DNA from 2 places in the Delftia sp. Lp-1 genome. Region 2 is predicted to be linked to the other one. Evidence: riboswitches for the same ligand, from Rfam matches in the RefSeq annotation. Region 2 holds a riboswitch; the other holds the start of a gene.
The links. A riboswitch is a leader RNA that binds a small molecule or an ion and turns the genes downstream of it on or off. The one in region 2 is predicted to bind cobalamin.

Region 1: it holds a riboswitch for cobalamin, as region 2 does, so the genes downstream of both, LGR64_RS01220 (TonB-dependent receptor) here and LGR64_RS11310 (TonB-dependent receptor domain-containing protein) in region 2, are expected to answer to the same signal.

Annotation. Positions count from the first base shown of each region.
Region 1 is NZ_JAJALJ010000001.1:265,992-281,713, forward strand. It holds gene LGR64_RS01165 (fimbrial protein) at 1-759, opposite strand, end outside; gene LGR64_RS01170 (ADP-ribosylglycohydrolase family protein) at 996-1,964, opposite strand; gene LGR64_RS01175 (NADAR family protein) at 1,961-2,542, opposite strand; gene LGR64_RS01180 (DUF4291 domain-containing protein) at 2,539-3,222, opposite strand; gene LGR64_RS01185 (sugar kinase) at 3,240-4,172, opposite strand; gene LGR64_RS01190 (SPFH domain-containing protein) at 4,159-5,232, opposite strand; gene LGR64_RS01195 (NUDIX hydrolase) at 5,320-6,054, shown strand; gene LGR64_RS01200 (threo-3-hydroxy-L-aspartate ammonia-lyase) at 6,092-7,054, opposite strand; gene LGR64_RS01205 (helix-turn-helix transcriptional regulator) at 7,099-7,740, opposite strand; gene LGR64_RS01210 (YbaK/prolyl-tRNA synthetase associated domain-containing protein) at 7,807-8,298, shown strand; gene LGR64_RS01215 (CHAD domain-containing protein) at 8,356-9,237, shown strand; cobalamin riboswitch at 9,276-9,556, shown strand; gene LGR64_RS01220 (TonB-dependent receptor) at 9,685-11,925, shown strand; gene LGR64_RS01225 (ABC transporter substrate-binding protein) at 11,936-12,877, shown strand; gene LGR64_RS01230 (FecCD family ABC transporter permease) at 12,874-13,896, shown strand; gene LGR64_RS01235 (ABC transporter ATP-binding protein) at 13,893-14,657, shown strand; gene LGR64_RS01240 (LLM class flavin-dependent oxidoreductase) at 14,662-15,684, shown strand; gene cobW (cobalamin biosynthesis protein CobW) at 15,712-15,722, shown strand, end outside.
Region 2 is NZ_JAJALJ010000001.1:2,526,216-2,541,937, forward strand. It holds gene LGR64_RS11275 (rod shape-determining protein) at 1-452, opposite strand, end outside; gene LGR64_RS11280 (winged helix-turn-helix transcriptional regulator) at 456-905, opposite strand; gene LGR64_RS11285 (MFS transporter) at 982-2,193, shown strand; gene LGR64_RS11290 (AraC family transcriptional regulator) at 2,190-2,957, opposite strand; gene LGR64_RS11295 (sulfite exporter TauE/SafE family protein) at 3,086-3,892, shown strand; gene LGR64_RS11300 (helix-turn-helix transcriptional regulator) at 3,902-4,093, opposite strand; gene LGR64_RS11305 (hypothetical protein) at 4,119-4,508, opposite strand; cobalamin riboswitch at 4,605-4,830, shown strand; gene LGR64_RS11310 (TonB-dependent receptor domain-containing protein) at 4,901-6,805, shown strand; gene LGR64_RS11315 (ABC transporter substrate-binding protein) at 6,811-7,749, shown strand; gene LGR64_RS11320 (heavy metal-binding domain-containing protein) at 7,790-8,110, opposite strand; gene LGR64_RS11325 (hypothetical protein) at 8,440-8,910, shown strand; gene LGR64_RS11330 (H-NS histone family protein) at 9,152-9,493, shown strand; gene LGR64_RS11335 (antibiotic biosynthesis monooxygenase family protein) at 9,707-10,075, opposite strand; gene LGR64_RS11340 (glutamine amidotransferase) at 10,171-10,875, opposite strand; gene LGR64_RS11345 (2Fe-2S iron-sulfur cluster-binding protein) at 10,927-12,006, opposite strand; gene LGR64_RS11350 (AurF N-oxygenase family protein) at 12,003-12,965, opposite strand; gene LGR64_RS11355 (serine hydroxymethyltransferase) at 13,461-14,741, shown strand; gene pdxR (MocR-like pyridoxine biosynthesis transcription factor PdxR) at 14,772-15,722, opposite strand, start outside.

The DNA of each region.
Region 1 (15,722 bases), 2.3 Mb from region 2:
GATGGTCGAGGCGGCCACCGAGCAGGAGGGACCGACCACCACCCTGGTGCGGCCGGACAGGTTGACGTTTCCCGCGATGCAGCTGGGGCACTGGAATCGCATCTCGACGTTCATCCCGGAGCCCGTTAGCGTGCCAGCGGAAACGCTGCCGGTTTTCACCAGCTCGATCCAGACATCCTGGGTGGATGAAACATTCCAGAAATAACCCAGCGCGCCCGAATGATTTTCTGATTCGGTGGTAATGGGCATGGTTCTGCCACTGGGAGCGCTGGGGCCGCGCCATGTTGCCCACCAGCGGATTCCAATGCCGGGAATATTGGTGCTGTAGATATTATTGTATCCGGGCGCCTTGTTTCCGGATTGAACATTGGCGGCTACAACAGCTTTGGAAACATCGTACTCGAATGCCGTGTTCAGCACCGCTTTAAGATTAAATACGGTTGCCGTAGACTTCCATAGCGTCGATCCGTTGGAGTAATTTCCGGGTACTGTTATTTCCTCGGGCAGTGAAATGCTGGAGCTGGTGGGGGAGAATACGCCCCCGGCAAAGGCATTGGTGTTCATCGTTACCGCTGAAAAGGCGATGAGAAATGGAATGGCGATCAATGCAAGGCGGCGTACTTGCAAGGGAAATAAGGGAATGAAAGAAGAATGCATGATACTGATTCGGTCCATTGCTGAAGTATGATTATCGAAAATATCACGCAATAGTTTTATTGAACTTTTGAGTGAATAATGAGGGGCTGGAAATGAAAGCATCGAATCATTCGATGGGTGGCCTCTTTAGTATTTCGCACTCTACGCCGAAGATATGAGGTGATGCAATCAGACTGCTCTGATAATGGAGCGTGGCTCAGCCAAAAGCCGCTCATGCACGCCATTCGTAAAGAGCAAGGCCCGAGTGTCACGGAGCTCGGGCGCGTGGGAGGTCGCGCAGACAAGCCTGGTTCAGTCCGCTCGCGGACCCGGCGACTGTCGTGAGCGCGCCAGGCCGCTCAGTTGCTGAGAGGAGCGGTCGGAGAAGCGTCACTGGCACCTCTGGCGGCTTGCCAGAGCGCATCGGCCAGGGCTGTGATCTCAGGGGCCAGGTGCAGGCGTTCCAGCCAGCGGTCCGCAATGCCGCTGGCGCCGTGGAGGGCTCCGGCCAACTGGCCCGTGATGGCTGCCGTGGTGTCGGCGTCATCGCCCAGGTTGGCGGCCTGCAGTACCGCGCCTTCAAAGCTGTCATGCCTCGCAAAGCACCACAGGGCCGCCTCCAGGCTGTCCACCACGTAGCCGCTGCCGCGAATCTGTGCGGCCGGCTTGTCGCGATAGTCGCCACGGGCAATCTCCCGCAGGCGCGGGCTGGCGCCGTCTTGCAGAACGCCGCCCAGGTCCAGAACCTGCGACCGGGGCAGTCCCTGCAGCGCCCGGCACAGCGCCACGGCGAACAGGCGGCAGGCCTGCAGGCATTCAGGTGCCGCGTGGGTGGTGCGTGAGCTGAGTTCAGCCATGCGCTGCACCAGGTCCTCGTCGGGGCCGAAGAACATGGACACGGGCGCCAGCCGCATCAGGGAGCCGTTGCCGGCCTGGTCCGGGTCGGGCGATCCGGCCAGCGGATCGCCGGTGGCCAGGAAGCGCTGGATGGCCGCCCTGGTGGCCATGCCGATGTCAAAGCAGTTGCCGGTGGAACTCCAGTACCCCCATTCGTACCAGTTGGCATAGCGTGTCATCTGGTCCTGCGGGTCGCAGCCGCCGCGCTGGAGCAGGCTTTCGGCCAGGCACAGGGCCATGGAGGTGTCGTCGGTCCACTTGCCTGCGGGCAGCGAGAAGGGGCCGCCGCCGACCATGTCGGTCAGCGGCGCAAAGCTGCCGCGCGGCTGGAATTCCAGCGTCGTTCCCACGGCGTCGCCACAGGCCAGGCCCAGCAGGGCGCCACGGTATCGGTCCAGCGTGTCCATGGCCATGCCTGTGCTCCCGCTCATGGTCGGTCAGGAGCGGTGCTGCGCAGCCGCGCGCGCACCTGCATGAGGGCAAAGCCCAGCAGGTTCAGGCCCTGCCAGCGCGCGGGGTCGGTGGCGCGCACATCGTCGGCGGCCAGGCCAATGCCCCAGATGGCGTCCACGGGGCTGGCCTCCACCAGAACCCGGTCGCCCGTGTTCAGCAGATAGCCGGCCAGGGCCGGGTTCTGGGAGAACTTGGCCTGGTTGGCGCGCACCACGATGCCCATGCGCGCGGCCACCCAGGCCGCTTCATCAAAGCCCTGGATGCCACGCCCCAGCTTCTTGGCCTCGCCCGGCGTGCGGCAGCGCACGATGGCCGCGTGCGCCGCCTCGTCGCCAAACAGCCGCGCCTTGCCCGCCATCATGAAATGCTCGGCCGTGGGGTAGTGCTGGCCATCGACCTCGAAGCCCGCCTCGAACCACTGGCTCATGCAGGTCTTGCCGATGGAGCCATCGGCCGCAGGCTGGTGGCCCCAGAACGGCAGGAAGCGCGGGGTGAGACCCTGGGCCATGGCGTGCTGGAGGTCTTGCAGGGAGGCGATGTGGTCTGTGGTGGTCATACGGAGTTCTCAGGTGCGCAATTCTTCCTGTCGAGCCGCACGTAGACGCGCTCCACGGGAGTCATGAGCATCGGATTTCCATCCTGGGCATGGGCCCGCTGCTCGGTGACGAAGGATGTCATGTCGATGACCTCCAGCAGTTCCTCCGTGGCGAAACGGCGTAGCAGCTTGCCACGCAAGCCCAGCTGGATGGCACGCAACGGCAGCTTGGCGCCGCTGGGGGCATGGTCCGGATCCCATTGCTGGCGCACCTCGGAGGTGGCCACCGCCTGCTGCCACTCGGGCAGGCCAGCGTAGAGCCGGGGGTTGAAGGTGGAAGGTACGGCGGCATCCAGCAGGCTCTCGAAGAAAGTCCGGCGTATGCGCAGGCCGAGGATGACTTCCTGGCCGGCCTTGGTCGCCCAGCCGCAGCGATACATCATCCAGAGGAAATTGGGCTTGATCCAGCTCATGCGCGTGAAGCTGAAGTCCGGGCCGCCGAACCGGCCATGCTCCAGTGCATGAAGGCCGATGGCCGGGCGATAGGCCTGGTAGACCACCACGGTGGAGTCGTCGTAGTGGGCGAGGATGTGCTCTCCCTCGGAAGGCCAGGTGGCAGATTGCTGCAGGTAGGGTGCTGTTGCGAGATTCATGGTCTGTTCGTTGTCGTTGTTGTAGGTGTTCTGAGGGTGCTGCGCCATGCTGCAGGGTCGGTCCTTCACACCACCAGGCAGCCCTGCCGGTCCGACAGGCCGATGGTGGCCTGCATGCCCGCCGTGAACTGCAGGTAGTCGGCTTCCATGCCGTCCGAGAAGATGACGCCATGGTCGGGCATGCGCGAGCGCAGGGTCAGCGGCTGGCCGGCGGTGACCTGGCCGTAGACCAGCTCGGCCGTGGAGGAGCGGCTGGGAAAGGGCTCGCGCACGGCGAAGTCCAGGCGTGGCGCATCCCAGGCGAAGGGCTGGTAGTCGAAGTCGGTGGACGCGCCGCGCACGGCGCGGGCAATGCCCATCGATCCCGTGACGATGCTCTTGATCCAGGCGGACGAGCCCAGCCCCGTGGCGACGATGAGGCCGGAGGACGATTGGGATTCGCGCCGCTCGCCCAGCGCGATGTCGTACAGGGCCGAGGTATGGCTGCGCGGGCCGATGAACAGGTCGTTGGCGGCGCGCAGCACCTGGCCGTCGCTCAGGCGCGCCTCGGCCAGCGTGACGGCGCGCGTGGGGCGGCGGTTGGCGGCCACGTCGCCCAGCAGGGCGGCCAGGTCGGCGGGGGCGAAGGGCAGCAGCAGGCCGTCCCAGCGCGCGGGCTCGGGGTTGACGCCGATGAGCGGCTGGCCGTCCAGGTATTTCATGGTGTTGGCCACCATGCCGTCCTGGCCCAGCGCCACGACGATGTCGTCGGCGCCGAAGACGAAGTTGGGCACCAGGGCGCGGTCCACGATCTGGTAGCGGCCGCGTGCCTCCAGCGCCTGCACCACGGCCTGCAGGGCGGCGGCGTAGGCGGCGCTTTCGCGCAGGTAGTCGCCGAAGTCGGCACCCAGGTGCTCGATGTAGAAGCGCGCCTGGGACAGCGTGTGGTACTTGGCCACCAGCTCATCGAGCCGCGTGCGCCGCACCACCAGCACGGTCTTGCGTTCATTGGCGTTCACGGCGGCTCCTTGCGGGTTCGGGATCGGCCACGGCAGCTGCATGGCCTGCACCGGCGCCCATGAGCGACTGCAGCAGCTCGGGCGAGACATTGAGCTGGCCGATGCGCTCGGCCTTCTCGGCAATGCCGCCAAAGGCCTGGGCGATGAGCTGGCCCGGCTGCATGCCCACGGCGGCCAGCGATTGCACGATGCGCGGATCGGCCTTTTCCAGGGCCTGCATGACGGCACCCACGCGGTAGGCCTCGGCCTCGGCCAGGGTGCGGCTGTTGGCGGCCTGGCCTTCGACGAAGTCGCGGCGGCTGGTCTCCAGCGCCACGTCGGCGGACATCTGTTCGGCGCGCAGCTCGTTTTCCTTGCGCATCTGGGCGGCCTTGGCTTCCAGCTGGGCCTCGCGGATCTGGCGCTTTTTCTTTTCCACGGCCACGTCGGTATCGAGCTCGTTCTGGCGGATGGCGCGCTCGTTTTCCACGGCAGCCATGCGGCGGGCATAGACGGCGTCGTCGGCGGCCTTGAGGTTGGACTCGCGCGCCTCGGCTTCCAGGGCGCGGGCGATGTCGGGCGTGGGTTTGACGGCCATGACCGAGACGCCCAGGATCTCCAGCCCCAGCGCCTCGATCTCGGGCTGGGCGGCCAGCTCCTGCTGGGCCGTGCGCGCAATGAGCGCCGAGGAGCGCAGCGCCTGCTTGAGCTCCAGCGCCTGCACGGCCTGCTGGATGATGACCTCGGCCTGCATGGTCACGCGGTCGCCCAGGCGCTGCGGATCTTCGGACATGTATTTCTGGCCGTCGCGCGCCAGGGAGAAGTCCATCAGCGTGGCGGTCTGGCGCGGTGTGCTGATGCGGTAGGTGACCTGGCCCTGCACGGTGACGCTCTGGAAGTCGGCCGTCACCAGCTCCAGCATGAAGTGGCAGTCCTGGCTGCCCACGGGCACCGCGACCAGGGTGGTGGTGGGCGCGTAGTAGAAGAAGGACTGGCCCGCACCCTCGCGCACCACCTTGCCGGCGCGGAACTGCATGAGGTGGACCGTGGGTTGGGACTTGATGAAACGGATGCCGAACATGGTGCTTCTCCTTTAAGTTGTTCTGTGCAACTTGTATGGGTTGCATAGTGCAACTTAAAATCCGGCACGTCAAGCACAATCCATCCCATGGCTGAAAAAAATTCCCCATCCCCGCAGGGCGCGCTGGACTTCCCGCGCCCGTTCACCACGGTGGACGTGGTCATCTTCACGGTGGCCGACGATGCCCTGCAGGTGCTGCTGGTGCAGCGCCCCACGGCGGGCAGCGAGCCCTTTCCGGGACTGTGGGCGCTGCCCGGCGGCTTTGTGGATGTGCGCCAGGACGCAGACCTGCTGGCCTGCGCGCGGCGCAAGCTGCTGGACAAGACGGGCGTGGACAGCCCCTACCTGGAGCAGCTGGGAAGCTGGGGCGGCGCGGCGCGCGACCCGCGTGGCTGGTCGGCCACGCATGTGTATTTCGCGCTGATCCCGGGCCATGACCTGATCCTGGCCAAGGGCGCGAATGCGGCCGATGTGTCGTGGTTTGCCGTCGATGAACTGCTGCGCGAGCCTGCGCTGGCCTTCGACCACGGCGAGATCCTGCGCGCAGCGGTGGAGCGGCTGCGGGGCAAGGTGGAGTACACCTCGCTGCCGGCGTTCCTGCTGCCCGAGCCCTTCACGCTGCCGCAGCTGCAGCAGGCCTACGAGGTGGTGCTGGGCCGCCCCGTGGACAAGAGCGGTTTTCGCACGCGCATGATGGCGGCCGGCTTTCTGGTGGAGGCCGGCCAGGTGGAGGGCACGTCACGCCGCCCCGCCATGGGCTACCGCCTGGCCGACCGCAGCGCGCCCGTGGTGTTTCCGCGCACCTTCAGCCCGCGCGGGTGAGGGCGGCCTTCGATCAGGACCAGGATCAGGATCAGGATCAGGCGCCCAGCAGGCTGCAAAAGCGCTGCATGTCCACGTTGCCGCCGCTGAGGATGATGCCCACGCGCCGGCCGCGCAGTTCTTCGCCTTTCTGGCGCGCGGCGGCAAGGCCCAGGCAGCCGGTGGGCTCGACCACGAGCTTCATGCGCGTGGCCAGGAAGCCCATGGCATCGACCAGCTCGGCATCGCTGGCGGTGAGGATGTCGGTCACGTCGCGCTGGATGATGGGGAAGGTGATGCCGCCCAGGTGCTGGGTCTGGGCGCCGTCGGCAATGGTCTTGGGGGTGTCTATGTGGACGATGCGGCCTGCGCGCAGCGACTGCTGGCCGTCGTTGCCGGCCTCGGGCTCCACGCCGTAGAGCGCGCACTCGGGGCTGAGCGCACGCGTGGACAGGGCGGTGCCCGACAGCAGGCCGCCGCCGCCCAGCGGCACGAAGAGGGCGTCCAGCGGGCCGGTTTCCTCGAACAGTTCCTTGGCGGCCGTGCCCTGGCCGGCCAGCACGTCGGCATGGTCGTAGGGCGGGATCAGGGTCAGGCCGTGGCGCTCGGCCAGGTCGCGGCCGATCTGCTCGCGGTCTTCGGTATAGCGGTCGTAGACCACCACCTGGCCGCCATAGCCCTTGGTGGCCGCCACCTTGGCGGCGGGCGCGTCATGCGGCATGACGATGGTGGCGGGGATCTCCAGCAGCCGCGCTGCCAGGGCGATGGCCTGGGCGTGGTTGCCCGAGGAAAAGGCCACCACGCCGGCCTTGCGCTGCGCCGGGCTGAAGCGAGACAGGGCGTTGAAGGCGCCGCGGAACTTGAAGGCGCCCATGCGCTGCAGGTTCTCGCACTTGAGAAAGACGCGGGCGCCCAGCGCATCGTCCAGCGTGCGCGAGGTAAGCACGGGCGTGCGGTGGGCATGGCCCTGGATGCGTTGGGCCGCTGCGGCCACGTCGTCATAGGTGGGAAGGCTTGTCATCGGTACGGGAGAGAAGGGGTTGCTGATCGGCGGGGTGCCGGGAGCTATTTGGCGTAGCTGTAGACCGTGGCGCGCGACACGCCCAGGTGGGCGGCAATGGTCTCCATGGAGCGGCGCACATCGAGCAGGCCGGCGCCCTTGAGCTCGCGGACCAGGGCGCGGCGCTCCTCGGGCTTGAGGGCGCGCGGCGTGGTCGCCAGGCGGGCCGCGAACTGGTCGATGCGGGCACGCACCGTGTCGGCGCCTGCGCCGGCGCCCGTGGGGTCCAGCATTTCGCGCGCGGGGGTGTCGCCGCTGACGGCGGCAAAGCGGTTGAGCATGCCCTGGAAGCCCTGGAACATCGTCAGGTCCACATTCATGCACAGCGCGGCGATGTAGCGGCCCTCGGAGTCGCGGATGCCGATGGACGTGCTCTTGGCCTGGCGGCCATCGGCGAACTGGTTGGGGTAGTTGGCGATGACCTGCTCGTAGCCGGGGTCGAGGATGCGGGCCAGGCCCAGCTCCGTCGCGCCCTGGCCCACTTCGCGGCCCGACAGGTTGTTGTGGATGGCCAGCACCGCATGGGACGGGTCGAGCAGGTCATGCACCACCACCTCGCAGAACGGGGCAAAGGTCTGGCCCAGGCCTTCGGCGATCTGGGCCAACTGGTCCAGAAGCTGGCGCTGTTCAGGGGTTCGTTGGGTCATATTGGACATTTTGTTTTGAATTGGACAAAATGTCAAAATCCAGACGACTTCTCTGCGCTTTCCACCATGTTCGACACCCTTGTAGACCTGCTGCAATCCCAGGGCGCGCGTTTTCGCGTGCTGGAACATCCGGCCGAAGGCCGCTCCGATTTAGTCGCCGAAATCCGGGGCACCGCCCCCGGCCAGGGCGCCAAGGCCATGCTCTGCAAGAGCCGCGATGCGGCCGGTGCGGGCGATCCCCAGCTGTTCCTGGCCGTGCTGCCCGGCAACCGCAAGCTGGACTTCAAGCGCCTGGCCCAGGCCGTGGGCGTGCGCAAGGCCACGCTGGCCTCGCCCGAGGAGGCCCAGGCCGCCACGGGCTGCGTGATGGGATCGGTGCCCCCGTTCTCCTTCAACCCGCAGGTGCGCCTGGTGGTGGACCCGGCCCTGGTCGAGCGCTTTGGCGAGATCGCCTTCAACGCGGGCCGGCTGGACCGCTCCATCGTGCTGGACTCGGCCGACTATGTGCGCATTGCCCGGCCCGCGCTGCACAGCCTGAGCGGGGATGGCGCCGATTGACCCGGGGGCCGGGCGGTGCCCACAATCGCAGCAACGCCCGCACACCCTCTCCTGACCATGTCCACCTCTGCGAAGCAGCACCCTGACCGGCCCGATGCGGCCGGCTTTGTGCGTGCGGCGCTGGCTGCTGCCCTGGCCCAGGTGCAGTCGCATCTGGCGGTTTTGGAGGGCGGTGGCAGCGATGCCGAGACCATCCACCAGCTGCGCGTGGCCCTGCGGCGCCTGCGCACCGTGCTGCGCGAATGCGCGGGGCTGGCGCCCGGCATGCGCGCCGAATGGGATGACCCCCTGGCCCAGGCCTTTGCGCAGCTGGGCACGCTGCGCGATGCCGATACGCTGGCCGATGTGGTGCGCCCGCTGCTGCAGGCAGCCCATGCGCCCCTGTGCGACTGGCAGGCGCCGCAGGCCGTGCAGGCGGATGCAGCCGCTGCCGTGCGCGAGCCGCCATTCCTGCACGCGCTGGCCGAGATCCAGGCGCTGGCGCAGGCGCCGCAGGGAGAGCCATCGGCCCGTTTTGCCCACCTGTCCGCCGCAGGCACGCGCAAGTACCTGGCACGGCGGCTGGCGCGCCTGCACCGCCAGGTGCTGCGGGATGGCCGGCACTTCGACCGCCTGCCCCTGCCGCAGCAGCACCGTGTGCGCAAGCGGCTCAAGCGCCTGCGCTACCTGGCGGACTTTGCGCGGGAATTCGCGCCCGGAATGTGGCCCGGCAAAAAGGGCCGGCGCTTTGCCGAGGCGCTGGTGCCCGCCCAGGACGCGCTGGGCCTGCACAACGACATGGCCGTGGCGGCCGAGCATTTCCATGCCGAGGCCGCGCGCGACCCGCGCGCCTGGTTCGCCGCCGGCTACCTGCAGGCCCGCCTGGCCACGAGCGCGCGCAGCAGCCGCCGCGCGCTGCGGGCGCTGGCCCGGGTGCCGGGCTTCTGGGCTGGGCGATAATCCGCCGCTGGCGCACCGCCGCAGCCTCTGGGCCGTGGCGGTGCGCTGTTGCTGAAGGTGCCCCATGCCGTTCACCGGCCAGGGGTTCAACGGGAAGCAGGTGCGCGATGCCATCGAGGTGGCCGCTCGCAATGCCTGCGCTGCCCCCGCAACGGTCAGCGGAATACAACTCCCCACGCGGACGCGCCCCAAACCACGTGCCGCAAGCCACTGTGTCCTTCTCGGGCATGGGAAGGCGGGGATGCCTGCCGCAGCGCGCCCACCCTGCGCGCCGCAGCGTTCCGCAAGCCCGGATACCGGCCTTCTGCATTGCTTTCGGACGCCGCGGGAGTGCGCCTGTCCGGTCCGGCCCCAGCCTGCGCTGCCGTGGCCGGCTCCGGCGTGCGCGCTGTGCGGCGTGGTTCAGACGATAGGCCCCGCGGGTGAGTGGGGCAGTTGGGTCAACGCATGCGCTTCGCTTCTTCGGCCGCCGATTCCTCCGGCCTTCTCTCTGTTCTCCCTCTTGTCTCCAGCCTGCGGCCCGCAGCGGCTGCCGTCCTGCTGGCCAGCTGCGCTGCAGCGGCCGGCGCCGCGCAGGAGCCGGCTTCGGGCCGATCCACGGACTCCGCCGACGATGCGCTGGACGCCGTCTTCGTGACCGCCACCGCGCGGCCCGAGGCGCGCAGCCGCATCGCGGGCACCACGCAGACCATCGACCGCGAGGCCATAGAGCGCTCCAGCGCGCGCTCGGTCACCGACCTGCTGGCCGAGAACGCCGTGGGCTTTCTCAGCGAATGGACGGCGGCCCAGACCTCGATGAACCTGCGCGGCGCCTCCACCGACGGCCAGGGGCGCGACTTCCGCAGCCAGGTGCTGGTGCTGGTCAACGGCCGGCGCGCGGGCACGGCCAACCTGTCCAAGCTCAGCCCTTCGGATGTGGAGCGCATCGAGATCGTGCGCGGCCCGTCCTCGGTGATCTATGGCAGCCAGGCCATGGGCGGGGTGGTCAACATCATCATGAAAACCGGGGCGACGGCGCCCGGCACGCGTGCCCAGGTCCAGGCCGGTTCATGGGACCTGTGGCGCACCGATGCGCAGACGGCCGGCGCCAATGACCGCTTCGACTGGTACTTCGGCGTGAGCGCAGGCGGGCGCGGCGACTACGAGTCGGGCGACGGCGGCACGCGCCTGGAGAACACGGGCTGGAAGCGGCGCGGCGCCAGCGGCGCCCTGGGCTGGCAGCTGCACGAGCTGCACCGCGTGGAGCTGCAACTGCGCACGGACGGCATCTACAACGCGGGCTTTCGCGGATCGGGCGCCAACATCTACAGCCGCGACAACCGCAGCAATCGCTCGCTGGACCTGACCTACGAAGGCGCGCTGCCCGGCCAGCGCCTGAGCTGGACGACCCACCTCTACAGCCTGGTCGATACCGATGAGTTCAACTGGGCATCGCCCGTGATCCGCTCGGGCAACAGCGCGGTGCCCGGCACGGCGCGCGACTACAACCACCGCCAGCTGGACGCCACGGGCCTGCGCTTTCAGCCGCGCCTGCGTGTCAGCCAGACCAATGACCTGCTGATGGGCTTTGACTGGGAGCGCAGCAAGCTGCGCTCCGACCGCCTGCGCGTGGCCATGCCGGGCGGCCCGGCGGGCCAAGTCGCGCCCTATGACAACAACCAGACCGAGCAGGTGCACGCGCTGTACTTCGAGGACGCGCAGACCCTGTTCGACGATCGCCTCACGCTGCGTGCCGGCCTGCGCAAGACCTGGGGCACGACGCGTTTCGACGATACGCCCAACCTGGCCCTGGCCCAGGCCAGCACGCGCGACTACGACAACCACACCTGGTCGGCCGGCGCCACCTGGAAGGCCACGGACCGGCTCACGCTGCGCGCTGCGGCCTCCACGGGGTTCCGCGCGCCCACGGCCACGGAGCTGGCCTCGGACTTCACGGCCGTCGGCGGTGGCCGCACCTTCGGCAACCCCAACCTCAAGCCCGAGACCAGCCGCCAGATCGAGGTCGGCGCTGCGCTGCAGCAGCCCGGCTGGCGCGTGGATGCGGCCCTGTTCCAGAACACCATCAGCGACCGCATCATCACCGTCTCGCGCGGGGCCACGACCAACACCTCGGACTACGCCAACAACGCGGCCGACATCGTGGCGCGCGGCCTGGAAATGCAGGCCGACATGGACCTGGCGCGGGCGCTGAACCTGACGGGCCACCAGCTCAAGGCCTGGGCTGGCGGCTACTACCACTTCAGCATGCGGGACAAGGGATCGCCAGCGTCGGCCAATACCGACAAGGTGCAGCGCATGTACCGCTACGAGGCCTCGGCCGGCGTGCGCTACGGCCAGGGCAGCGGGCGCCTGCAGGGCGACTGGAGCCTGCAGCTGTCCACGCTGCTGCGCGGTCCCATGTGGTACGACACGGAAGAGGCGCTGCTCATCCCGCAGGGCGAGCCCAGCAGCACCTTCATCCACCGCAAGGGCGCCTTCACCATCTGGAACCTGCGGGCCGACTACCGCGTGTCGCCGGGCGTCAAGCTGTTCGCAGCCGTCAACAACCTGTTCGACCTGAACCGCCATCCCATCTTCATCGCACTGGACCGCGCGCCCTGCATCGCCAACCCGGCGTACCAGAACGGCGGCTGCGGAACGTCGATGGCGGGCCGCGAACTCATGGTCGGCCTCCAGGCAGAGTTTTGAGGACCACGGCATGAGGCAATCCAGCACCACGCGCCGCCAGTTGCTGCGCCAGGGCGCGGCGGCGGCCCTGGCCTGCGGCCTGCCCGCGGCCTGGGCCGACACCGTCGCTGCAGGCGGTCCGGTGGTGCTGCAGGATGCGCTGGGCCGGCGCGTGGAGATTGCCGCGCCGCCGCAGCGCATCGTCTCCATCTTTGCCTCCAATACCGAGCTGGTGGCCGCGCTGGGCCTGCTGGACCGCGTGGTGGGCGTGGAGGATTTCACGCGCTTTCCACCGGGCGTGGAGCGCATTCCCAAGGTGGGCGGGCGGCTGGGGTTCTCGGTGGACGCCGTGGTGGCGCGCCAGCCGGACCTGGTCATCGTCACGCCCGCGCGCCAGGCAGCGCACCAGCTGGTCGATCCCATGGAGCGCATCGGCGTGCCGGTGATGGTGCTGCTCAGCCGCTCGCTGGCCGAGGTGATGGACAACCTGCGCCTGGTGGCCCGCGCCACGGGCGTGCAGGCGCGCGGCCAGGCGCTGGCCACGGCGCAGGAAGCGCGGCTGCTGCGCGTGGACCGGCTGGTGGCCGGCCAGCCCCGGCCGCGCGCGCTCATGGTCACGGGCCGGCTGGGTAACGGCATGCTGCTGGCGGCCCGGCCGGGCACCTATACCGGCGAGGCCATGGTGCGCGCGGGCGCCGCGTTCGCGCTGGACGGCCTGGGCACCGTGCCCCAGGTCTCGCCCGAGGCCGTGCTGGCCGCCGACCCCGACGTGCTGCTGTTCGCAGGCACGCAGGAGGCCATGCAGGACCTGATCGGCCAGCGCGGCTGGCGCGACCTGCGTGCCGTGCGCGGCGGCCGGGCCACCACGGTGGCGCGCGCCGAGTTCCTGATTCCCGGGCCGCGCACCTTTGGCGGCGTGGAAAAACTCTCGCGCTGGCTGCACCCTGCGGCCTGGGCCGGGGAGGCTGCATGAATTCCCTTTCACATCCACCTGCGTGGCGCCCCTGGGCCGGTGCGGTCCTGCTGCTGCTGGCCAGCCTGCTGATCGCCGCCTGCGCGGGCCACCAGTGGGCCAGCCCGGCCGACCTGCTGGCCGCGCTGGGCGGCGAAGACAGCCTGCGCAGCCGGCTGCTGCTGCAGTGGCGCGTGCCGCGCGTGCTGGCAGCCGCCCTGGTGGGCGCGCTGCTGGGCCTGTCGGGCGCCATCTTCCAGGGCGTGTTCCGCAATCCGCTGGCCGAGCCCTATCTGCTGGGCGCCTCGGGCGGCGCGGCGCTGGGGGCGACTGTCGCCTTGCTGGTTCCCATGCATCTATTGTTCGGCCTGCCCCAGGCATGGACGCTGCCCGTGCTGGCCTTTGCGGGCGCCTGGGGCTCGACCGTGCTGGTGCTGGCCGTCTCGCGCGTGGCCGGTGCCACCGATGCGGCCGGCATGCTGCTGGCCGGCGTGGCGCTGGCGGCCGTGTTGGGCGCGCTGCGCTCGTTCCTGATGCTGGCGCTGTCCGATGAGACGGTGAGCCTGCAGGTGGTGCTCAGCTGGGTGCTGGGCGGCATACAGACGCCGTCCTGGAGCGGGCTGGGCCTGCTGGCCGGCGCCTCCCTGGCCTGCCTGGCCGGGGCCATGGCGCTGGCGCGCGGGCTGGACCTGCTGGGCCTGGGTGCCGATGCGGCCCAGGGCTTCGGCCTGGATGTGGCGCGCTTCACGCCGCTGGCCGTGCTGGCCGGCTCGCTGGTGGTGGCCGTGGCCGTGGCCTATGGCGGGCTGGTGGCCTTCGTGGGGCTGGCTGCGCCGCACATCGCGCGCTGGATGGCGGGACCGCTGCACCGCGCGGCCCTGCCGGCGTCGGCGCTCACGGGCGCCATCATCGTCACGCTGGCCGATGCCATTGCGCGCAGCGTGCTGCCGCCGGCCGAAATCCCGCTGGGCCTGGTCACGGCCGTGGCGGGCGGGCCCTTCTTCATCGTGTTGCTGGCGCGCAGGCTGAGGTCCGCATGAACGGTGCCATCCCTTCCGTCACACCGCGCCTGCAGGCCCGGACCCTCACGCTGCGCCACCGTGGCCGCAGTGTGCTGGACGCCGTCTCGCTGCAGCTGCCCGCCTGCGGCGCCGTGGCCCTGGTGGGGCCCAATGGCGCGGGCAAGTCCAGCCTGCTGTCCCTGCTGGCGGGGCTGCAGGCGCCTGCATCCGGCAGCGTGCTGCTGGACGGGCAAGACATCGCAACCCTGCCCGTGGCCGAGCGAGCGCGTCGCGTGGGCTATATGCCGCAGCGCTTTGCGCCGCACTGGGACCTGACGCTGGCCGAGCTCATGCACATGCGGCTGGCGGGCAGGGGTGATGTCGAGGCGGCCATTGCAGGCGCCGGGCTGCAGGATTTCGCGCGCAGGCGCTGGTCCACGCTGTCCGGCGGCGAGCAGGCGCGTGCCCTGCTGGCCACCGTGCTGGCCACCGACCCGCCCGTGCTGCTGGCCGACGAGCCCGGCGCCGCGCTGGACGTGCGCCACCGCCTGGCCCTGGTGCAGGCGCTGGCGCAGCGTGGGCGCGAGCGGCTGGTGCTGGTGGTCATGCATGACCTGGACCTGGCGCTGGCGCACTTCGGGCGCGTCATCGTGCTGGACCAGGGGCGCATTGCGCTCGATGGAGCCCCTGCCGAGCTGCTGCATGCGCCGGGGCTGGATGCCGTGTTCGGCGTGGATTTCGAGCGCATCGACGCACCTCCGCAAACCTTGCTGCGCGCGCGGCTGAAACAGGAGAACTGACCCCATGCGCATCGATCTGGCCGGCTGGACGCGCGACGCCACGCGCGGCGGGCACCGTGAATTCCTGGCGCTGTTCGAGCGCGCGGAGCGCCTGGGTTTCCAGGGCGTGTGGTTCAACGAATTCCGCGTGCCCGATACCGCCTGGCCCTATCCCTCGCCCCTGCTGCTGGCCGCCGCCGTGCTGGCGCGCACCGAGCGGCTGCGCGTGGGCACCTCGGTGCTGGTGCTGCCGCTGCACCACCCACTGATGCTGGCCGAGGAGATTGCCCAGCTGGACCTGCAAAGCGCCGGCCGCATCGACGTGGGCGTTGGCAGGGGCACGGAGCCGGCCGCGCTGCGCGCCCTGCAGATCGATGCGGACAGCACGCGCGAGCGCTTCGAGCAGTCCTGCCGCATCCTGGTGGAGGCGCTGTCCGGCAAGCCCATCGCAGCGGGGCAGGGGCCCTGGCGCTTCGAGGACCGGCCCGCCCTGCCTTTGACCGTGCAGCGCCCGCATCCTCCCTTGTATGTGGCCGGCTCCACGGCTGAGACCCTGGGCTTTGCCGTCGATCAGAATCTGCCCCTGCTGCTGAGCCTGGAGCCGCCCGAAGGCATGCAGCTGGAGCGCCTTGAGGCGGCCGCGCAGGAACGCGTGCGCGATGCCGCCGCGCTGCGTGCGCGTTCATCGCTGGCGCGCTATGTCTGCATCGGTGCCGATGAGGCCGCCGTGCAGGCCCAGCTGGCCACGCTGTGGCCGCAGCTGTACCAGCGGCGCGTGTACTTTGCGGGCAAGCGCGGCGTGCCGGCCGACCAGGTGCTGCCCATCGATGTGCCGCGCGTGCTGGCCGAGCAATTCATCCATGGCACGCCCGAGCAGTGCCATGCGCAGATCACCGCCTTGCGCGAGCGCACGGGCATTGGCCAGCTGCGCTGCGTCTTCAACGCCAACGGCCTGTGGAGCGATGCCCAGGCCCTCGCCGGCATGGAACTGTTTGCGCAGGAGGTTCTCCCTTCATTGCGCAGCGCCGTGCCTTTCGCCACCGTCTGACTTCCTCTTTTTTCTGGAGAACCTTCCATGCAAACCGC
Region 2 (15,722 bases):
AGCAATTCCTCGTCTGTCAAGGGCCGGCCTGTCCAGACATTCACCTTCGAGGCGCCGGCCGCGTTGGCCAGCTCGCGCAAGGCCCTCAGTTCCACCTGGGTGAATCCGCCCTCGGGGTCGCCGAGCGGATGGATGACGATGTGCGGGGAGGCCGCCAGCCAGGCACGCCGATGCATGCGCCTGAGCTGGTACTTCAGAAGCTGCTCGGCCAGGATGAAGTCCGATATCAGCGAACGCGGGTGGGCGAAGGGATTGACGACTTCGGCAGGCTCCGATGCAGCCGCGAGCCTGGCCTGCGGGCCGGCCGCGAGAATCCGGCGCCGGGGCGGCGGACTCAGGGCCAGCTCGGGAACCTCCGACAGGGTCTGCCCGGTCTTCGGATCCTTCAGCGTCAGGCGCTCGGGAGAAATCTGTACGTAGATGAGTGATACGAAGGCAGAGAGCATGGACATCCATCAATCGATTTTCTGAACCACGGTCTGGCCCGGCAGCAACGCCCGGCCATCCCCACCGCGCGGCAGCATGGGGGCGACAGGCAGGCCGGTCTGGCGATCCAGCAGCAGCGAATGCGCCTCACCCGGCGCGAACAGATGGCCTTCGCCCCATTGCCGCAACGCCACGATCACCGGGAACAGCTCAAGGCCCTGGGCCGTGAGCACGTATTCCAGGTAGGCCGAGCCTTCTGCGGCCGGGCGGGTTTCAAGGATGCCGGCCTCCACCAGCCGGCGCAGCCGGTCGGCCAGGATATTGCGGGCCGCACCCAGGCTGCGCTGGAAATCGCCAAAACGGCTGATGCCGTCGAAGGCATCGCGCACGATGAGCAGCGACCAGCGGTCGCCGATCACATCCAGGGAGCGGGCCACCGGACAGGGCTGCGGTGCGTCAGGACGGGTGTCTTCTTTCATGGCGTTATTGTGGTTGCATTTCAAAACTGGTTCAACTAGCATCCAACCAGTTTTGTTTTGCAACCGAATTCAACCCATGAACGCCTTCCCAGCCTCGGACACGGTCCGCATGCCGCGCAGCCTGGTGCTGCTGTTCGCCGCTGCCAGCGGCCTGAGCGTGGCCAATGTCTATTACGCCCAGCCTCTGCTGGAGGCGCTGGCGGCCGACTTCGGCATCAGCCATGCGGCCGTGGGCGGCGTGGTCACCGCCACGCAGGCCGGCTGCGCGCTGGCGCTGCTGCTGCTGGTACCGCTGGGCGACCGGCTGGAGCGGCGGCGGCTCATGCTTTTGCAGTTGCTGGGCCTGGTACTGGCCCTGGCGGCCGTCAGCACCGCGCGTTCGGCCGTTCTGCTGCTGGCGGGCATGCTGGCCGTGGGCCTGCTGGGCACGGCCATGACGCAGGGGCTGATCGCCTATGCGGCCAGCGCCAGCCAGGCACATGAGCGCGGGCGCGTGGTGGGCGCGGCCCAGGGCGGGGTTTTCATCGGCCTGCTTTTGGCGCGCGTGTTTGCCGGCGCCGTGGGTGACCTGGCCGGCTGGCGTGGCGTCTATGCCTGCTCGGCCCTGCTGATGCTGGCCCTGGCCTGGTCCCTGTGGCGGCAACTGCCCCGGCTGGCGGTGCCCTTGCATGCACCCAGCTACACGCAGCTGCTCGCCTCCATGCTCCAGCTGCTGCGCCAGGACCGCATGCTGCGCACACGCGGCATGCTGGCCCTGCTGATGTTTGCCACCTTCAACATCTTCTGGAGCGCCCTGGTCCTGCCGCTGAGCGCGCCGCCCTACAGCCTGTCGCTCACGGCCATCGGCGCCTTTGGCCTGGCCGGCGTGGTGGGCGCACTGGCAGCAGCCCGTGCCGGGCACTGGGCCGACCAGGGTTTCGCGCAGCGCACCAGCCTGGGCGCGCTGGCGATACTGCTGCTGGCCTGGGCGCCGATTGCGCTGCTGGAGCAATCGCTGTGGGCGCTGGTCGCCGGCATCGTGCTGCTGGACCTGGGCGGCCAGGCCCTGCATGTGACCAACCAGAGCCTTATCTTTCGCAGCAACCCGCAGGCGCACAGCCGGCTGGTGGGCCTGTACATGCTGTTCTATGCCGTGGGCAGCGGGCTGGGGGCGCTGATTGCCACCAACGCCTACGCGCGGTTTGGCTGGCAAGGGGTCTGCGTTGCGGGGGCGGCGTTCAGCCTGGCGGCCCTGGTGTTCTGGGCCATGACGCGGGAGACGGCAGCCCAGGCCAGCGTTCCCGCCTAGACCCGGCTCACCAGCTCCGAAGGCACCCGGCCCAATGCCTTGCGGAACATGGTGGAAAACGCGCTGGGGCTGTCATAGCCCAAATCCAGCGCCACCTGGGTGACCGAGGCGCCCGCAGACAGCCGCGACACCGCCGCCAGCAGGCAGGCCTGCTGGCGCCAGGCGCCAAAGGCCATGCCTGTGTGCTGCTGGAAAAACCGGCTGAAGGTGCGCAGGCTCTTGTTCAGCGCCTGTGCCCAGTCCTGCGGCGTGGCGCGGATGCTGGGCTGGGCCAGGAACTGCTTGCACAAGGCGGCCAGCTTTTCGTCGCGGGGAATGGGCGCGAACAGCGGCAGGCTGCGGGCCGAGGCCAGCTCGTGCAGCACCAGCGTGACCAGGGCGCCGTCGCGGCCCGCTTCGTCGTACAGCGCCGGCAGGTCGGCGCAGGACAGCAGCAACTGGTGCAGCAGCGGGGTGACGACCAGGGCCTCGCAATGCACACCCGGGCGGGGCGCAGCAGCCGGTTCGATGTACAGGCTGCGCGTGCTCACGCCCTGCATGCGCACGCTGTGCGGCTTGCTGGCCGGAATCCACACGCCGCTGTAGGGCGGGATGGTCCAGGCGCCGTCGTCGGTTTCCACTTCCATCAGCCCGCTCATCCCGTAGAGAAACTGCGCACGCCGGTGGCTGTGCGTGGGCAGCAGCGTGCCAGGCGTGTAGTCAGTGCCGATGGCCAGCACATCGCGCGCCACGGCGTCCACGGAATGCAGCGGGATGTTGAGCATGGGAATGTCCGGAAAACAGCCAACAGGCTTTGGCAGGAATTCGAGGATTATTGACCTATCCGCGAAAGCAGGCCAAACCGCGGCATCCTAAGGTTCAGTCCTTGCTCGTTTTTTCCAAAGGACTGTCTGTGTTCCCTCTCCTGCTGCTGGCTTTCGGTGTGCTTGCCGGCGTGACCACCGTGCTCTTCGGCTTTGGCGGCGGCTTCGTGGCCGTTCCGCTGCTTTATGCGCTGCTGACCTCCATCCACGGTGTGGACTCCGCCGTTGGCCAGGCTGCCATGCACATTGCCGTCGCCACCTCCACCTGCGTGATGATTTTCGGCGCCTCCATGGCCACGCTGCGCCAGCACCGCGCGGGCGCCCTGCCGTGGGAGCAGGTGCGGCCGCTGGCTGGCTTCATTGCGGTCGGCGCCGTGGCGGGCGCCACGGCCGCCACCTGGCTCAACGGCGACTGGGTGCGCTGGGCTTTCATCGCCTACCTGGCCCTGACCATCGCCGACGCGCTGCTGCGCCCGGGCTTCGTGCACGGCACCACCGCCCAATTGCAGCCCATGGGCCGGCGGGCGGCGGCCACGGCGGGCCTGGCCATTGGTGCGATCGCGGCCTTCCTGGGCGTGGGCGGCAGCGTGATGACCGTGCCGCTGATGCGCCGGCGCGGCGCCAGCATGGCCGCGGCCACGGCCATGGCCAGCCCGCTGTCCCTGCCCATGGCCGTGGCGGGCACTGCCGCCTACATGCTGGCATCGCAGAGCGCGGGGCTGGGCGCCTGGCATGTGGGCTATGTGGACCTGCAGGCCTTTGCACTGCTGACGGCCGGATCGTGGACGGGCATCAGGCTGGCGGCCCCGCTGATCGGCCGCATTCCCGATGCCCTGCATGCCAAGGCCTACCTGGCCCTGCTGGGCCTGGTGCTGCTGGTCATGATCGTGGCCTGAGCGCTGCGCTCAACCCTCCTGGAAGATCGCCTCGATCCGGGTCTCGAACACCCGGGCAATGGCGAATGCCAGCGGCAGGCTGGGGTCGTAGCGGCCCGTCTCGATCGCGTTCACGGTCTGGCGCGACACGCCCAGCAGGTCCGCCAGCGCAGCCTGGCTCCAGCCGCGCTCGGCGCGCAGTTCACGGATGGTGTTTTTCATCGCAGGGGCACTTTGGCGGAACAGCTCATCGGCTGCGCAGCCAGTGGGCCACCGAGGCAGCCACCCAGAGCGCACCCATCAAGGGCCACACCATGAACATGCTGAGCTTGGGAAAACCTGCCATTTCCAGGAATCCGTAGGTGAAGGTGAGGCCGGCCGTGCCCGCCGCCGCAATCGCCAATTGCTCCAGCATGGACTTGCGCAGGAACTCGTCGGTATCGCGCACCAGCCGCACGATGGCCCGCACGGCCAGCGCAAACGCCAGCATGGGGCTCAGCAGCAGCGCTGTGCGCAGAGCCCCGGCCTGCATGTCGGCGCTGAGCAAAAGCGCCCCCACAAGCAGCGCCATGTAGAGCAGCAGCGCAAATCCCAGTTCCTTCTGGTAGCGGCGGTTGGTGACCGTTGTTTGATTCATGGAAGTCTCTCGCAATGTGTAAAGGACGCTTGACATTGTGCGATGCCACCCGCGGGCATGTCAAGCAAGCTTTACATCGGTACTGAACGCCCCGCCGTACAATCGCCGCCGTTGGTGCCAGCAGCCCCAGGGGCTGCGGTTAAACGGGAAACATGGGGCGGCCAGATAAAGCCGCCCGCATGTACTGCCCCCGCAACAGTGAGTGAAACGCCGCGTGCATGGCACCGGCCCCCGCCAAACCCGTGCCACTGGGCGTACAGCCCGGGAAGGCCTTGGCGAGTGCGTCACCAGTCTGGATACCGGCCAACAGGCGGCCGGCCGCGCTTGCAGCGCAGCCGGTCTTTGTGGTTTCCGTGCCGGCGGGGTCGCTGGCGCGCAACTGGCTCGCATCCATGCACACCCTCGCCCTCGCGCGCGCTCCTGGTGCCGCTCTTCGCTCGCCCTCGGCGTTCCCCGTACTGCGCACGTTGTCCGCCCTGGCTGCGGCCTCGCTGCTGGCCTGCCAGGCCCAAGCGCAGGCACAACAGGCGCAGCGGGCACAGACCTCCCAGCTCGATACGGTGGTCGTCACCGCCTCGCGCAGCGAGCAGCCCCTGCGCACCGTCACGGCCGACATGACCGTGATCGACGCCGAGACCATTGCCCGCAGCGGCGCCACGGGCGTGGCCGACCTGCTGGTGCAGGTGCCGGGCGTGCAGATCAACCGCAACGGCGGGCCGGGCCAGGTCACTTCGGTCTACCTGCGCGGCACCAGCAACCAGCACACTGCCGTATTCATCGACGGCGTGCGCTACAGCTCGCAAGAGCTGCAGGGCGGCGCGGTCTGGTCCACCCTGCCGCTGGCGCAGATCGACCGCATCGAGGTGCTGCGCGGCCCGGCCGCCGCCATCTATGGCTCAGACGCCATGGGCGGCGTGATCCAGATCTTCACCAAGCGGGCGGACGGCCAGACCCGCGCCTATGCCGAGGCCGGCATAGGCAACCAGGGCACCAGCAAGCTGGCCACGGGATTTCAGGGCGGTGCCAACGGCTTCACCTACGGGCTGAACCTGGCTGACGAGCGCAGCGACGGCTTCGACGTCTACCCCGGCAACACCTTCTCACCCAATCCGGACAAGGATGGCTACAGCAACACCTCGCTGGGCCTGAACGCGGGCTACAAAACGGGCATCCACCAGATCGATGCCAGCCTGCTGCACAGCCGCCTGCGCACCCACTACGACCAGAGCCCGCCGCCGTTCGACGACTACGACGTGGTCAAGAACACCACCGGCAGCCTGCGCTGGCAGGCCGGCTGGAACGCCATGTACAAAAGCGTGGTCCAGATCTCCCATACCGACAGCCAAAGCGACCGCCACACCCAGTCGCCGGAAAGCGCCAAGGGCCGCTCCACCAACTACCTGCTGCAGAACCTGTTCACGCTGGGCCAGCACCGTTTCAACATCGACCTGGAACGCCGCGAGGACAAGCTGGACACGCAATACGCCTGGACGCAGAACACCGACAGCCGGCGCGTGCAGAACTCCCTGTCGGCCGGCTGGCGCCTGACCGAGGGCCGCCACCAGTTCGACGCCAACCTGCGCCACGACCAGGTGCGCGACCAGCAGAACAAAACCACGGGCGGCCTGGGCTACGGCCTGCAGATCGACGAGCGCTGGCGCTGGGTGGCATCGGCCGGCACGGCCTTCAGAACCCCCACGCTGTACGAACGCTTCACGGGCCAGGCGGCGACCGACCTCAAGCCAGAAAGCAGCACCAACGTGGAAACGGGCCTGCACTATGCGGCCGGTGCCAACCGCCTCTCGGCCGTGGTCTACCGCAACAAGTTCAAGAACCTCATCACCTACGACTGGAACAGCGCCCTTCCCTGCAACTGCTACCGCAACTGGCAGAGCGTGGAAATCACCGGCCTGACGCTGGCGGGCAGCACGCGCCTGGGCAGCGCCAATCTGGGCGCCTCGCTGGACTTCATGAACCCCGAGAACCTGGAGACCGGCAAGCTGCTGCCCTACCGCTCCAAGCGCATGCTCAAGCTCAACGCCGACACCCAGGCGGCCGGCTGGACGCTGGGCGGCGAAGCCCAGCTCTACAGCGGCCGCTACGCAGACGAGGCGAATACCTTCAAGCTGGGTGGATACGGCGTGGTCAACCTCTACGCCCAGCGGCAGCTGACCAGACAATGGACGCTGCTGGCCCGGGTCAACAACATCGCCGACCGCGACTACGCCCCCACGCGCGGCTATGCGAACGCAGGCCGCACCGTGTTCGTCAGCGTGCGCTGGACTCCCCTGCCCTGACCGCCATGCACCTGCTTGTGCGCCTGCCCCGCATCCTGCTGCTGACCGCCGCCCTGGCCTGCGCGGGCGGCGCGGGCAACGCCTTTGCGCAAAAGGCGGCGGATGCGGGAACGGGCGGGGCAACCACCGCCTACACCGTCACCGACATGCGCGGGCGGCAGGTGCGCCTGGAGCGCGTGCCGCAGCGCATCGTCTCGCTGCTGCCCTCGCTGACCGAATCGCTGTGCGCGCTGGAGGCCTGTGAGCGCATCGTGGGCGTGGACGAGTTCTCCAACCACCCGGCCCGCGTGGCCGCCCTGCCCAAGCTGGGCCACACCTTTGCCCCGCTGGTCGAGGCCACCGTGCGGCTCAGGCCCGACGTGGTGCTGATGGCGTATTCCGCACCCGTCATCGCGCAGCTGGAGCGCTTCGGCATTCCCGTGCTGGCACTGGACGCCAACGACATGGCGCAGCTGGAGCAGGTGCTGCACAAGCTCGACCAGCTGCTGCAGGTGCAGCGCGCCAACGCCCTGCTGGCGCGCATGCAGGCCGAGGTGGACCAGCAGGCCAAGGCGCTGGCGGCGCACGCGCCCGCCGGGCAGAAGGTGTATTTCGAGGTGGACGCCACGCCTTATGCGGCGGGGCCGGACTCCTTCATAGGCCAGTTGCTGCAGCGCCTGGGCGCGCGCAATGTGCTGCCGCAGAACCTGGGGCCCTTCCCCCGCATCACGCCCGAGTACGTGCTGCGCCAGCAGCCCGAACTCATCATCCACACGCCACAGACGCCATCGGCCAGCTTTGCCACCCGCCCCGGCTGGAGCCGCATGCCCGCCGTGCGCTCCGGCCGCATCTGCGCGCTGGACCTGGTCGAGACGGACGTGGTCTCCCGCCCCGGCCCGCGCCTGGGCGAGGCGGCGCGGGCGCTGGCCCGCTGCCTGGAGATGCGGGGCACGGCGCCTCGTTGACTTCGCTGGCCTGCTTGGCCCGCTTGGCCGATGGCTCTGCCTACTCCAGCACCACGGCCGTGCCGCTGGCAGACACCATCAACATGCCGTTGCCCTGGCCCAGCACTTCGTAATCCAGGTCCACCCCCACCACGGCATTCGCGCCCAGTTCCTGGGCGCGTTCCTCCAGCTCCTTGAGCGCAATCTCGCGCGCCCGCTGCAGCTCGCGCTCATATGTGGCCGACCGCCCGCCCACGATGTCGCGCAGCCCGGCAAACAAATCCTTGAACACATTGGCGCCCAAAATTGCCTCGCCCGCGACCACGCCGCAGTAGCGGGTGATTCGGCGGCCTTCGATCTGGGGGGTGGTGGTGATGATCATGAGAAATCCTCGGTGGTGAGTGACGGAGATGGGCCTTGAGCGCCAAGCGGGCCGGCGATCGGTTCAAGGAAGAACTGAACCAGGGCAGTCTGCCATAGGCCTGGAGTATCATCTCGCGCAAAGTGCTGAACACACTTCTTGCTAGCCGGTAAGCCGCTCCCGAAAGCAGTGTTGGAAAAATGCTTGGAGGCCTTATGGCTATTTTCTTTGCGGGCGTTTCAAGGCCCTTCCCCATCTCAATTTCCACTGCGCCACAGCTCTCTGATCTGTACATCGCTTCTTACCCTTTCTCCGCACCCGGCTCCAAGCCATTTCGCTAAGGAGTCGCCATGTTGTATTTTCAGATGTCGGAAGATGAGTTCAACCAACTGAACCGCGTGCGAGAACAATGGGGACTCATCTCAAGCTTGCTGATTGGCGCTTACCCCAGCAATCCCATGGAGGTTGTCGATTCCAATGAGCTGCTTGCCTTTATCAATGCGCAGATTGAGGCGATGGAGGCAGTTGTGGGGGCGATAAGGCAAAGGGGCGTGATGAAACAGCTGACTGAGGAGAAAATCCTGGCGAAAGCCGTATACGAGATCCGTCTTCTCCTGAGCGGATATCTGGGAAGCAACGTGGACGCAGATCCAAGCGTACGGATCGCAGCGCACCTGGCCTATGCCCTGCACAACGAAGCATTGGCCGTGCTGGCGGGAAATGGCTTCAGCGCCGACGAAGCGCTGAAGCGGGTGGCCGCCGTGGACTCTCTTCTAGGAGTCGAGGTGGGGAGCGAATTCGTTCGCAGCTTGGAAGCTTAGGGCTGCCTTGCCAGGCCGGTGTAACGCGGGATATTCCATCTGGCGTGATCGCTGCGGCCGTGCGGGGTAGTACGCGCGACCACAGATGAGGGCAAGACCGGCTTTCCTGCCCGGGCCTGCGGTCACCCGGCTCGGCAGCAGGCTCAGGCGGGCTGCCTTCCTTTCATCGGCCAGCATGATCCGGACTCCACGCGGCTGGCCGAACAGCCCCATAATCTGGCTTCAAAATTTCACGACACCAATGACACAGTCCCTCAAAGAACTCCTTGCGGCCAAGGCCGCGCTGGACATGGAAATTGCCAAGGCCCGCACCTCGGCGGCCGACGCTGCCCTGTCCAAGGTCCAGAAGCTGGTGACCGATTTCGGGTTCACCCAACAGCAAGTGTTCCCCTACATCCCTGAAAAAACCAGTGCGCCGGCGAAGTATCGCGATCCGGCCACGGGAGCGACGTGGACAGGTCGAGGCAAGCCTCCGAACTGGATCAAGGACCAGGATCGCGACGACTTCCTCATCGAAAGCAAACCCGAAGCGGCCCAAGGTCCGTTTCTCGCCGAAATGGCGGCAGCGGCAGCTCGCAACTGAAAGCGCTGCACACGGCGGCACGCAGGATGCCGTGCGGTGCGGTGGAGTTCCGATGCGAAGGAATCTGTGCCTTCCAAAAAAAAGCCCTCTGAGCATTCAGCGGGCTTTTTTTCCGGCCTGGCGCCGGCAGCGTAGTCACTGCCGGCATCTTTCGAGGGCGTGCATCGCGCTCCGGCAGGGGGATCAGCCGGGCCTTTGCGGCACCGCAAGCGCTCAGGCGTGGCTGACCGGGCAGCTGCTTGCCTTGCCCATGATGCTGTCGGCAGGCGCCTGCGCGCGGTCATTCAGACCATAGTCGCGCAGCACCTGGGTGACGCGCACGCGGTAGTCCTTGAAGATCTTGTCGCGGCCGGCGCGCTGGGCGCTGAGGTGGGCTTCCACGTTGCGCCACTGGACGACGGCTTCCTCATCGCGCCAGGTGGTGACGGACATGACTTTCTCGGGGTTGAGCGTGCTCTGGAAGCACTCCACGGAGATGAATCCCTCCATGGGCTTGAGCATGGGGGTGAGCTTGTTGACCAGGTCCACATAGGTCTGGTTCTGGCCGGGCAAGGCCTGCAGTTCGAACAGTACGACAACCATCTTCAACTCTCCTTTTTTTCGGGAACAGAGATTCCGGCGCCGCGCAGCGCGGCTCCGGCGTGGGGGGAAATGGGTGAATGGGCGGCGCCGCAGGTTCAGCGGCTGCGCTCCAGGTTGGTCAGCCAGGCGGCCAGCACATCGCGCGCGGCCAGCGCCAGCATGCCGCCGTATTTCTGGGCATCGGCGCGCAGGGTGCGCGGGTCCACCTGGGCGACGCCCAGTTCGCAGGCATGGCCGACAAGCCAGCGCTCCAGCCGGGCCGCGTCGGCCTCCAGATGGAATTGCAGGCCCAGCACCTGCGGGCCCACGGCGAAGGCCTGGTTGGCGCCGATGGCGGTGCCGGCCAGGTGCACGGCGCCTTCGGGAATGTCGAACTGGTCACCATGCCAATGGAGCACGGGCACGCCGTCCAGTTTGGCGAGGGGCGAGGCCAGGCCGGCGTCGGTGAGCGTGAGCGGCGAAAAGCCGATTTCCTTGACGCCCAGCGGGTAGACCCTGGCGCCCAGCGCGCGCGCAATGAGCTGGGCGCCCAGGCAGATGCCCAGCAGCGGCTTGCCGCTGTCCAGCCAGCGGCGTACGGCCGCCAGCTCCTGGGCGACGAAGGGATAAAGCGCCTCGTCATAGGCACCTATGGGGCCGCCCAGCACGACGAGCAGGTCGGCACGGCCCAGGTCCAGGGTGTCAAGCTCGCCGATGCTGGGATCGACGTACTGCACTTCGTAGCCGCGGCTGGCGAACTCGGCATGCAGGGTGCCCAGGTCTTCGAAGTGGATGTGGCGCAGCGCGATGGCTTTTTTCATGGGAGGAACTCAGGTGGATACAGGAGGGTGGCTTGGAACGTGCGGAGCCCGTCAGGCGCCGGGCTTGAGATCGACGTGGATATGGCCTGCCGAGGGGAAGGTGCAGCAGGCCAAGGCATAGCCGGCTTCCTTTTCCCTGTCGCTGAGGCAAAAGTCCGCCTCCAGCCGTGAACTGCCTCCCGTGATGCGGATGCGGCAGCTGCCGCAGATGCCGGCCCGGCATTGGCTGCGGATGGCAATGCCCACGCCCTCCAGGATTTCGAGCAGGCTTTTGCCGGACGCGGCTTCGACAATCTGCCCGCTGTGCGCGATCTGCAGCTGGCATGCCTGCGCGGTCTCGCCTGGCTGGGCCGTGGATGCGGCAGGCGGCGTGAAGGCCTCGATGTGCTGTATGGCACCGGGAAAGCAGGCCCGCGCATGCTCGCGAAAGGTCTGCGCAAAGGCGTGGCCGCCGCAGATGACCACCGCCTGGGGCTGGCCCAGCGCCAGCAGGGACTGCTGCGAGGGGCGGCCCGGCACGAAGGGGCCGTGGGCGGCAATGTCTTCACGCGTGATGTGGATACGCAGGTCGAACCTGGGGGCCGTTTCGCACAGCTGCTGCAGCTCCTGCAGGAACGGAATGTCGGCCATGCGCGCAAAGCACAGCAGCAGCGTGGTGCGCGGCACGCGGTGGCCCTGCTGCTGCAGCCGATCCAGTTCGCGCAGCAGCGCCAGAGGCAGGGTCAGGCCGATGCCGCCGGCCAGCATGACCAGGGAGTCCAGGCCCAGCACCAGGTCGGCCGTGATGTCACCGGCCACGTGGCCGAGCGGCAGCGTGGAGCCTGCGCGCAGCACCGCATGCATGTGGTCGGAGACGCTGCCCCGGCCCGAGCTTTTGACGGCAATGTCGAACTGGCCGGCGCCGTCGTGCTCGCTGCAGGGCTCGTAGCGGGTGATGGAGTACAGCCGCTGCTGCACGGTGCCACTGGCGTCGGCATGCTCGACGGCCACATGCCGGCCGGGCCGCAGGCCACCGAGGAACTGCGCCGAGGCGCCCTGCACGCGCAGGGTGTAGACCATGACGCCGCCCGCCTCTGCCCGTGCCGCGGCGCAGCGCGCCAGCGTGCTGCCTGCCTGGAGGGCGGCGCTCATGCCTGCATCTCCTCGAGGACCGAGGACACCAGCGCCACGCTGCCGCCCAGGTTACGGCCCGCCAGGCCGATGCGGTCGATCAGGCTTTGCACCGAGTCGGTGTAGACGCCGATCTCGTTGCTGTCGCCCACGTCGTGCAGGATGTCGCGCGCATGCGGCATGCCGACCATGGTGAAGACGGTGGACCAGGCGCCCAGTTCGTTGTTGGCGAACATCTGCACGGTCTTGAGGATGATGGAGCGCAGGTAGCTGCGCTCGCGGTTGCTCAGGCCCTGGACGATGTCGGTGGCCACCGAGCTGAAGACGCTGGAGTGGCTCCATTCGTCCACGGCGTGGGTGCGCGTGACCTCGTGGCAGATGGGCTGGATGCTGCGGTCTTCGGCCATGGTCTTGAGGTAGTCGGTGATCAGGGTCTCGCTGGCGCAGGCAATGGCGAAGCGGGCCAGGCGGCGCTCCCATTCCGCGCCGCACTGCGCCAGCACGCCGTTGCGCCAGCCGACGAGGTTGAAGTCCGCGTAGTCCAGCGGCGCCAGGCCGCGCATCTCGTAGATGTAGTTGCAGGCCATGATGGACATGCGGGTGTGCAGGGCCTCGTCCAGCAGGGCCTGGGACATGACGTCCTGCAGCAGCGCCCGGTTGGCGCTGGGCGGCGGGGTCTTGATGATGTCCTCGCAGGCCGGCGTGACCACGTTGCACTCGATGTAGATGGTCTTGAGGTTGTAGATGCCCCAGGCGTAGGAAAGGCATTGGTCGCGCAGGTGCTGTGGCGCCTCCACCCATGCCTGGTGGTCGCGAAACGGCAGCAGCGAGGCGGTGAAGTCCTGCCGGGCGGGGTCGAACGCCAAGCCGCAGTAATCAGGCAGGTCCTGATTCACGGCAGCTCTTGACTTCCACAGCAGGGACAGCTTTTTGAGCGCATCGCGCACGGCGTCATCTGTCCGAGAGATATCGAGATTCATTTTTCAACTCCGTGTAATTGAACTTGATTGATCTGAGTCAAATCGCCTACTCCCTCCCCCCGCTTTCTCCATCTGCCGCAATCACCAATGGCGCTGCAAATAGCGCTTCAAATGTCGCTGCAGATGGCAGATACGTTGTCATGGATTTCTTCACTCTGTCATATTCCGCCTTGAATCAATCTCCTCCACTGCAGATTGCGGATGATTCGTGGCGGTATTGGATCTCATGACTTTCAACGTCTGGCGGCGAATTCCATGGAGAGAGCGTGGATTCAAACAGACCTATTTTCGTCAATGAACCAGACCGCTTTTTTCAACGGTTTACATTGGCATGCCACCTTAATTGGTCTGCTCACCCGCTGAAACATGGTCGGAATCAAGGCAGCTGCACTTTGTAGACTGCCCATTACCGATGCGTCCTGGTTTCCAAATCCTTCCATAACCCGGGCGCTGCCGATTCCCGTGCTTCAGCGCCTCCAAGACAGCCAATGCGACATGGACGATTTATCGCTCCCCAAAATCAATTCACTGGATCTTCAACAGGCAGACAGCGAGGCCTGGGATGCCATCGCGGCCGAGCGGATTCGCCAGTCGCGCTCGATTGAATTGATTGCCTCTGAAAACTTCGTGAGCCGCGCGGTGATGGAGGCGCAGGGCTCGGTGCTGACCAACAAATACGCAGAGGGCTACCCGGGCGTGCGCTACTACGGCGGCTGCGCCAATGCCGATGCCGTGGAGAACCTGGCCATTGCGCGTGCCAAGGCGCTGTTCGGCTGCGCGCACGCCAACGTGCAGCCGCACTCGGGCAGCCAGGCCAACCAGGGTGTGTACCTGGCGTTCCTGGAGCCCGGCGACAAGATCATGGGGCTGGACCTGCGCTCGGGCGGGCACCTGACGCATGGCTCCCGCGTGAGCGTGTCGGGCAAGTGGTTCCAGTCCATCAGCTACGAGGTGGACGCCCGCTCCCAGCGCATCGACATGGACCAGGTGCGGCGCATTGCGCTGAAGGAGCGGCCCAGGCTCATCATTGCTGGTGGCTCGGCCTATTCACGGCAGATGGACTGGGCCGAGTTCCGGCGCATTGCCGACCGGGTGGGCGCCATCTTCATGGCCGACATCGCGCACGTGGCGGGGCTGGTGGCCGCGGGCGTGTTCCCTTCCCCCGTGGAGCACGCCCATGTGACCACGACCACCACGCACAAGACGCTGCGCGGGCCGCGCGGCGGCATGATCCTCTCGGCCGACGCCGAGATCGCCAGGCGCATAGACGCCGCCGTGTTTCCGGGCCTGCAGTCCGGGCCGCTGATGCATGTGGTGGCGGCCAAGGCGGTGGCGCTGGGCGAGGCGCTCAAGCCCGCCTTTCGCACCTATGCGCGGGCCGTGGTGGACAACGCCCGCGTGCTGTGCGACCGGCTTTCGCAGGGCGGACTGTCCGTGGTCTCCGCAGGCACGGACTGCCATCTGGGCGTGATCGACCTGCGCCCCTGGGAGCTGACGGGCAAGGCCGCCGAAACGGCGCTGGAGCAGATCGGCATCACGGTCAACAAGAACGCCGTGCCCGGCGACGGCGCGCGGCCGCTGGTGACCTCGGGCATCCGCGTGGGCAGCGCGGCCTGCACCACGCGCGGCATGGGCGCCGACGAGTTCCGCGAGATCGGCGACATGATTCTTGCCACGCTGGGCGGCATACGCAGCGGCACCATGAACGCGCGCACGCTCAAGTCCATCCACGAAGGCGTGTCCGACCTGACCGGGCGCTTTCCCCTGCCCTATTGAGGCATGCAGCGTCCGGCTTCTCCCAACCTGTCAGGGTTTTCGCAGCGCGTTGGCCAGGCGCAGCACGGCGGCCTCGATCTCGTAGGCCGTGAGCGAGGCATAGCCCAGCAGCCAGCCCGGCTGCCGCTGCTCGCCCGCGTACAGGCGGCTGAGCCCCTGCAGCAGCACGCCGGCCGCGGCGGCGCGGCGGATGGTGTCTTCCTCGGACCAGCCGGGCTCCAGCAGGCAGGGCACCTGCATGCCGCCCTGGGGCCGTGGCGCGGTGACGATGCCGGCCAGGTGCCTGCCTATGGATTCGAGGATGACCTCGCGCCGCCCCGCGTACAGCTTGCGCATGGCCCGCACGTGGGAGTTGTAGTGGCCGTCTTCCATGAAGCGCGCCAGCGTCAGCTGCTGGATCTGGGGCGTGTGCCCGTCCATGATGCTGCGCGCCTGGACAAAGGCGCGCACCAGCTCCTGCGGCAAGGCCATGTAGCCCATGCGCAGGCCCGGGTACAGGGTCTTGCCGAAGGTGCCGATGTAGATGGTGCGCGCGTGCTTGTCCAGGCCTTGCACGCAGGCGGTGGGCATGCCGTCGTAGTGGAATTCGCTGTCGTAGTCGTCCTCGATGATCCAGCGCCCGCTCTCGAACGCCCAGCGGATCAGGTCCAGCCGCCGCTCCAGCTGCATGGTGACGCCCGTGGGGTACTGGTGCGACGGCGTGACATAGACGCAGGTGGCGCCGCTGCGGTCGGCATGCAGCAGGTCCGTGCGTATGCCTTGCGCGTCCACGTCGATGGGCAGGACCTTGGCCTCGGCCGACTCGAAGGCCTTGCGGGCGCCGAAGTAGCCGGGGTTCTCCAGCAGGATGGGCCGGCCGGCATCCACCAGCAGCTGCGCGCACAGGAACAGCGCCTGCCGCGTGCTGCTGAGCACCACGATCTGCCCGGCGTCCACCTTGGCGCCGCGCTCCAGGTTGAGGTAAGTGGCAATGGCCTTGCG